DNA from 2 places in the Thermostichus sp. MS-CIW-36 genome. Region 2 is predicted to be linked to the other one. Evidence: riboswitches for the same ligand, from Rfam matches in the RefSeq annotation. Region 2 holds a riboswitch; the other holds the start of a gene.
The links. Region 2 has a riboswitch for cobalamin ahead of ACVWVQ_RS10875 (TonB-dependent receptor plug domain-containing protein). Riboswitches for the same ligand answer to the same signal wherever they lie in the genome.

Region 1 (3,867 bases), on a different contig from region 2:
GCCGTAGAGAATGGGAGGGCGCACGCAGCGGCTGCCGTAACTCTGCACCCAGCCGTGTTCAGTGAAGGCAAAGCCTTCCAGCTTCTGGGCAAAGTACTCCACCATGTCGGTGCGCTCAAATTCCCCATGCACCAACACATCCAGGCCAATCTCTTCTTGAATGCGGATGCACTTGGCAATCTCAGCGTCAATGGCTGCTTCGTACTCCGCCTGCGAAACCTCCCCTCTTTTGTACTTAGCTCGCCACTGCCGCACCTCTGGAGTTTGGGGGAAGGAGCCAATGGTGGTGGTGGGCAAAGGTGGTAGCTGAACCTGCCGACTTAGGCGCTGCTCGTAGGGCAGGAATCGCTCGAAGTCCTGGAGCTTGAGGTTGGCCAAAGCCTGGCGCACTTGGGGGTTGGGGGGGCTAAACTGCGCAAAGCTCTGCCATTGCTGCTGGATTTCCGCCTGCTGGGCAGCAGTGTCTTCGCCGTTGAGGGCTCGCGCCAGGAGAGCTACTTCGGCCAGCTTCTGTTCGGCAAAGCTGAGGACATTTCTGAGGGGTTCCGGCAACTGGGCTTCCAGAGCAGCGTCGTGGGGCACAAATTGCAACGAAGCGGAAGGCTGCACTCGTAGGTTGGGAGCTACCCCCTGCAGCTCCCGCAGGCTGGCCAAGACGGTCTCAGGCTGAACCTTCCAGACATTCCGAGCGTCCACTACGCCAGCACCTAGGATCTGGTCAGCCGGAAAGCCATAGGTTCTTACCAGATCCAGGGTGTGGCCACGGGTAAAGTCAAGGCTAATGCCGGCCACCGGCAGTTGCACCACCCAGGGGTAAGTCTCCCCCAGGTCATCGAAGTAGGTGACCAAGTGGATAGGGATCCCGGCGGTTGCCAACTGGCGGTAGCTCATTTCCACAGCTTCCCGCAGGCCACTTCCCTGGCTGGTAACCAAAATGGGATCGTGAATCTGGACTTCTGGGATCCCCAGCTGTTTTAACTCCTGGAGGAGATCCCGGTACAGAGGAAGGAGCTTTTCCAAGTCCGCCCGCAGATCCCCAGATCGCTGGCTAAGGCAGAGCAAAGTCACTGGACTGAGGACAACGGGGCTGGTGCGCTCCCCTAGGATCCCTTGGGCCCGCCGAACTCTTTCCAAAAAATCCCCAAAGTTAGGACTGGGATCGGCTTCCGGCTCAATTTCGGGTACCAAGTAGTGGTAGTTGGTGTCAAACCACTTGGTCATTTCCAAAGCCGGCAGGCCCTCCCGCCCCCGCGCCATGGCAAAGTAGCGGTCTAAACCCGACAGACCTCGGAACCGAGAGGGGATCAGCCCCAGCCAGGTGGCCCAGTCCAGTACATGGTCGTAGAGAGTCTGATCCCCTACCGCAATGTGATCAATCCCAGCTTGTAGCTGAGTCTGCCAGGCTTGAGTCTCCAAATCCCAAAAGGTAGCCAGCAGAGCCTCTGACCCTAGGGCACCACTCCAAAAGCCTTCCAAAGCTTTTTTGAGCTCGCGGCGCTTGCCCATGCGGGCATACCCCAATGTCATGGTTTGTGCAGTCATGTTGTGTGCCATCCCAAATACTGAGTTTTCTAATTTTCCTGCGTTCAATTCGCCCTCAACTGGGATCCCGCCCGCCAAGGAAGAAACCGGCTGTTCCTCTCTTGCCTCTGGAACCCCAACAAAACACTGCCTTTTGCGCAAAAAAGATACTCAACGCAGCCAGCGATCGCAGTGGCTACTTGCCAGCCTACCAATTGAAGTCAGGAAGCCTGACATCTCACTCTTTCCTTCGCGTAGGCGGGCTGTAGATCTTGATAGATCTTGGTGCAACAGCACCCAAAATTTACTCTCTCCCGGCCAACTTGCTCAGAGTCTTGCTTGGGTTCTTGGACTTATTTCTACTGCTGAGGAGTACCGAAAGCTTGTGGGAGCAACGCCGGGAAAATGCTCAGGATAACGAAAGCAGAAACGAGCTAAAGCCAAGACAGTTACCATCTGTACCTCGCAGATGTTGTGAAGTTTAGAAAAACCATCGGCGGGCATTCTGACTGACACGGTTTTGGGGGACAAGATCTGGATCGGCAGCGAATGACTCTAGAGATTTGCTGCAGAACTTCTCCTAAACCGGATCACAGCTGCGGGACAGCGGCAGATTCTCACTGCTCTTTCCCCGTTTCCTCTGGCGGCTGATCCCCGTCAGAACCGATAGCTGAGCTACATCGTATCACGGAGTTCAGAGACGGGAGTAGAGTGCTTCAATCATCACCAAGCCAGCAGCCTTTGGAGCTACCAGACCTCACCTTTCACCCAGCGGTCTTGCAGGAAGTCATCGGAACCCTCTAAGCATCCTCCCCCCCTGCATTGCTCTCAAGATAAGGCAGTGGTAGCTTAGCTGCCATAAGTCTTGTCCAGGAGGCAAGGGGGTTTGCTCCTTTTTGCTTTGCTGAAAAAGCGACAGATCGGGGTTTCTATGGCATCAAGCTTAAAAGTAACTGTGTGGTCTGTGGGCCTCTTCTTGCTGAGCCAGATGTGGGCTGGATGCGCTCAGAATGCTGCTGAGCGGACAGCTTTCGATCCAAAGCTAGCAGGATCCAGCGATCAAATCGTGCTGGCCATTGGAGGGGAAAGGGAAGAAGGATTTGATCCCACCCTGGGCTGGGGACGTTACGGTTCGCCTTTGTTCCAAAGCACTCTGCTGCGGCGGGACGAGAACCTTGAGATTGTAAACGACCTGGCGACTGGCTACACTGTCAGCCAAGATGGCCTAACCTGGACGGTAACCCTACGAAAGGATGCAGTCTTCTCCGATGGAAAACCTGTCACAGCAGCGGACGTGGCTTACACCTTTAACCAAGCAGCTCGGAGTGGTGGTCTGGTCGACCTAACCGCCCTAAAGGAAGCAGTAGCTATCGACACTCATACGGTGGAGCTGCGGCTGCAAAAACCCCAAAGTACTTTTGTCAACCGCCTCATCACCTTGGGTATCGTGCCTCAACATGCCCACGGGCCTGATTATGCTCGCAAACCCATTGGCTCTGGCCCCTACCGACTGGTGCAGTGGGATGAGGGGCAACAACTGATTGTGGAGGCAAATCCCTTATATTACGGCCAGACTCCTGGCATTCGGCGGCTGGTTTTCCTTTTCCTGGAGGAGGATGCAGCCTTTGCAGCAGCCCGAGCCGGACAGGTACACGTGGTTAGCGTGCCTCAGTCTTTGGCTAAGCAAACTGTTAAGGGCATGAAGCTTCACGCCATTCCCAGTGTGGATAACCGAGGGCTGATGTTCCCCTTTCCCCCTAAAACCGGTGCGACAACCCCAAAGGGATACCCCATCGGCAACGATGTGACTTCTGACTTGGCGATTCGCAAGGCGGTCAACTTCGCCATTGACCGACAGGCGCTGGTGGATGGAGTCCTAGAAGGCTACGGATCCCCTGCCTATGGCCCAGTCAGCGGTTTGCCCTGGGAAGAGCCGACCGCCAAGATTGAGGACAACAATCCAGACCTGGCCCGTCAGATTCTAGCTGAGGGAGGCTGGAGCGATAAAGATGGGGATGGGGTAGTGGAAAAAAACGGGCTGCGGGCTGAGTTCACCGTGCTCTACCCGGCCAACGACAGTATTCGCCAAGCCCTGGCCCTAGCTGTTGCAGAAATGCTGCGGCCTGTGGGCATCCGAGTCAATGTCGAGGGCAAAAGTTGGGATGACATCACTCCGCTCATGCACAGCAACGTGGTGCTGTTTGGCTGGGGCAGCCATGACCCAACTGAGGTGTACAACCTCTACCACAGCAAAGCGGCCCAGGGGGGATTTTTCAATGCCGGCTACTATGCCAACCCGTTTGTGGATCGAATGCTGGATCTGGCTATGGAGGCCCCCTCTGAAGC
Region 2 (3,867 bases):
CTGGTGGAAGCAAATCTCCACAGGGATGGCTATCCTCTCCGGCGTTTCAGTGTTGAGCCTTTACAGTTGGACTGTGCATACCCAAAGCCGGTGGAGCCAGCGTTACCAGGTGTGGCAGCAGATGCAGCGCAACGAACGACAGTTTCTGCTGACTCAAGAATCCATTGCCAATTCTCTCCGGGAAATCGCCGACCGCTCCGAAATGGTGCCGCTGGTACCGGATCGGATGATCGAGGTGCCAATTGCCTCTCCCAGCCAAGTTGAGCCGGATCCAGCCCACCAGGCAACGGCTTTGCCAGAAAGAGCGCTCCGCGCCGCTCACGCGACCGAAAAAGCCCCTCTTTTCTATCCGGTTGGGTACTAATTCATACGGATCCCGCCCATGACGGCTAGGCCAGCGTCCCCATCTTGCTTTCCCAAAAGCTGTGGGTCTTGTGAAGTCTCAGCGTATCTGATACATTTACGCTGAACACTGCTGAACATCACTGTTCAACTATGCAGCGATAGCATTCTGTTTGTTTCCAAACAGAATGGCGGTATCCCGCAAAGCTTTGAGTAGAATACCCAAAGCGCAGTTTCCGTGTCGTCTTACTACCAATTTTCTGCTTTGCTTTGGCTACCATGTTGGCAGACTCGAAAGTAAACAGAAAGATCAACTGGTAGTAATCCGTACTGAACATATTATACATTATTTTCAGTATAGTTGAGCTTATTATTGACTAGAGTCATGCTCTGTTCTCTAAAAGGCTAAGGGATCCTTGGGCCTCAGGATCTGGAATAGTAGTGGGCTACTCTTTAACTGCTTACAAAGCAAAGAAGAAGTCTGGCCCAGGTTTTCTAAGTTGGTGGGATGTGGCCCATCCAAAGCCCTGGGATTGCCGTTGGGATCCCGTTCACCCCTGGGGATGACATCCCCCCTGGCAGGATAGGAACTCCAGAGCAGGGGATGTATGATGCCTAGCACGGCTTTTTCGGAGCAATCGCAGAGAAAGCTGTACCGACAGGTTGTCCTGGGGATCAGCCAGGGCATGTAAAGGGGAAAGTCCGGTGCAAATCCGGCGCTGTGCCGCAACTGTGATGGGCTTGGGCTAGACCCATGCCCTCAGTCAGGATGCCCGCCTGCGGTTCTGGCTCGTCTTTCTTCCGCGTCGCACGGAATCAGGAGCTTCAAGAAAGAAAATGAATCCCATTCTAGGTCTCAGCCTGGCGCTGGGGGGCTTTGTTTTGGGGATCCCAGCGTGGGCGCAGCCGGCGGCCTCTTCACCTTCAGCTCAAGAGGTGTTGGAAACCGGTGTTAGCGCCGAGATTTTAAATCAACCCGTCACCACACCTTTTCGCCGTCCTGGTTTGCTGCGGGATTCTTCCCGCCCGGTTTACGTCATTACCCGCCAGCAAATTCGAGAGCAAGGGGCAAGAACGGTTCAGGAGGCCCTGCGCTACCTGCCCGGGATCCTCAGCGACGGCACGGCAGGAACCCAGTTGGGAGCCCTTAGCTCCCAGTTTATGCGGGGAGGACGAACGGCCCAGGTGTTGGTGCTCTTGGATGGCCGCCCCATTAACGACCTGGGCTTTTTTGGCGGGTTCGATCTGTCTCAGATCACTACAGATGTGGTCGAGCGTATTGAGATCTCTCCAGGTGGGGGCTCCACTTTGTACGGATCCGACGCTGTTGGCGGGGTCATCAACATCGTGACGCTGGATCCAAAGCCGGGATCCGAGACCGTGCTGGAAGCGGCTATCGGCAGCTACGGCCTCAACGAGCAAGGGATCCAGAACCGCGGCCAAGCGCAGGATCTGGGCTGGGTGGTCAGCTATCGCCGTCTGCAGAGCAACAACGACTTTCCCTTTGAAATTAGGCGTTTGGGCAAAGCAGGCAGGCGGGAAAACTCGGCGGTGGAGTACCACAACCTACAAGCCAAACTCACCTGGCAACTGGCAGAAGGCCAGGTCCTAACCGGAAATGCCCTTTATCTCAATAAAGCGTTTCAGGTGCCTGGCAGCACCGAGTTTCCCTCCCCCGATGCAGTGCAAAACACCAACGACCTGCTGTTAGATCTCAGTTGGCTGTGGGATCAAGAGAGGGGATCCCTGCAAGCCAGGGTATTTTTTGACGACCTCAACTATCGCTTCAGCGCCCCACAAAGCCAGGGATCCCGGGATGAGATCCTGCGAACGGGGTGGGGATCCCAACTGCAATACACCTGGAAGGCTGCTGAAAACCTGGAGCTTACTCTAGGAGCGGATTACCGATCCATTTCAGCTCGCAACACCACCTTCTCCTTTGCCAGGGGATCCACCAATGTCAACTACGACAATACCGTGAACCAAGGGGCCCTCTTTGCCCGCCTGGATTACAAGCCACAGCCCAACTTTTATCTCAACTTAGGTGTTCGCCAAGATTCGAGCAATCTGGTCAACGGTTCGGCCACCTCTCCTGCCGCAGGGATCCGCTGGGTTTTGGCAGAAGGCACCACCCTGAGGGCCAATTATGCCGGCAGCTTTCGCACCCCCTTGATCTCAAACTTATTCTTTCGTTTGCGGGGCTTTTTTGAGGTAGATGGGAACCCCAATTTGCGCCCGGAGCGGGGAGAGAGTTTTGACATTGGCCTGGATCAGGCTCTGGGAGATTTTGGCCTACTGCGCTTGACCTTTGCCCATAACCGCATCCGCGATGGCATTACCTTTGTCAGCACCGGCCCGCGCAGGGGAACCTACGAAAACATTGAGCTCGTGGAATACACGGGCTTGGAAGCAGCCCTGGATTTGCGATTGGGGGAAAACTGGACTCTTTTTGCCAACTACACCCTGAACGATCCCATCATCCGCTCGGCGCTGGATCCCAAAGAGGTTGGCAAACAGCTAGCCTTCGTGGGAGCAGACAGCTTCAACCTGGGCCTGAGCTACCGCGATGCAGAGGATCGGTATGCCTCAGTTTTCCTGCATCACATTGGCACTTTCTTTACCAACAACGCCAATACCCAATCTCTGCCCGGCTACACCAACCTGGCTCTGCGGGGAGGGATCCCAGTAGCAGAAAATCTCGCTCTCGAGGTGGGAGTCGATAACCTGCTGGATGAGCAATATGAGGTTTTCCCCGGCTACCCCGGAGTGGGTCGCACCGTTCGGCTTAATTTAAGGGGCCAATTTTAGAGCGACTTGAGGCTGACTTTTAGCTGTCTAACTCACTGCTGAATCCTTGGCCAAGACATTGAGATCGTCTTTGCCTCTTCTCACACCCTTTGCTTGGACAGAAACCTATGACTATATCAAGGAGCACCATGTCTCGATCAACTTCCCAGTTGCCCATCCAAGCTGGCAGCGCTGCTCAGCAACCCAGCAGCCATTGTCTTTGGGTTTGTGTCACTTGCGGATCTCGGTGGGTTAACGGCCAAAAAGAAGGGATTAGCAAGGGAGAAATGCTGCTGTCTGCCCTGCAATCTCAAACCCTCAATCCTCAACTGACCCTGAAGCCGGTTGCCTGTATGAGCGGCTGCAGCCATGCTTGTGTCGTTGCGTTGGCAGCACCTCAAAAGATGACCTATGTTTTTGGAGATCTCGATCCAAAAGATGTGGATCTCATTCTGCAGACAGCAGAGCTCTACCTCACCAAGCCAGATGGGATCCTACCCTGGGCCGAGCGCCCTCTCAAAAAAGGGGTGATTGCTCGTATTCCACCACTGCACTGAGGAGCTTTCTCATGGCCACTTTTACCCCCTGGATAACCCCTCTCCATCAAACTTGGCAGGAAGTTTCTTTAACGGGTTGGACAACCCTTTATGAAGGGATCCCTGCCCACATCGACTGCTTGGGGCCGTTGCTCTACGAGCTGTTTCAAGAGCACTGGGCCGAGATCCAGGTGGGCCATGT

Region 1: it holds a riboswitch for cobalamin, as region 2 does, so the genes downstream of both, metE (5-methyltetrahydropteroyltriglutamate--homocysteine S-methyltransferase) here and ACVWVQ_RS10875 (TonB-dependent receptor plug domain-containing protein) in region 2, are expected to answer to the same signal.

What each region holds. Positions count from the first base shown of each region.
Region 1 covers NZ_JBSSBR010000001.1:162,228-166,094, forward strand. Annotated here, with positions in the region: gene metE (5-methyltetrahydropteroyltriglutamate--homocysteine S-methyltransferase) at 1-1,542, opposite strand, end outside; cobalamin riboswitch at 2,000-2,204, opposite strand; gene ACVWVQ_RS00780 (ABC transporter substrate-binding protein) at 2,453-3,867, shown strand, end outside.
Region 2 covers NZ_JBSSBR010000025.1:37,178-41,044, reverse strand. Annotated here, with positions in the region: gene ACVWVQ_RS10880 (hypothetical protein) at 1-364, shown strand, start outside; cobalamin riboswitch at 985-1,137, shown strand; gene ACVWVQ_RS10875 (TonB-dependent receptor plug domain-containing protein) at 1,180-3,150, shown strand; gene ACVWVQ_RS10870 (DUF1636 domain-containing protein) at 3,279-3,686, shown strand; gene ACVWVQ_RS10865 ((2Fe-2S) ferredoxin domain-containing protein) at 3,698-3,867, shown strand, end outside.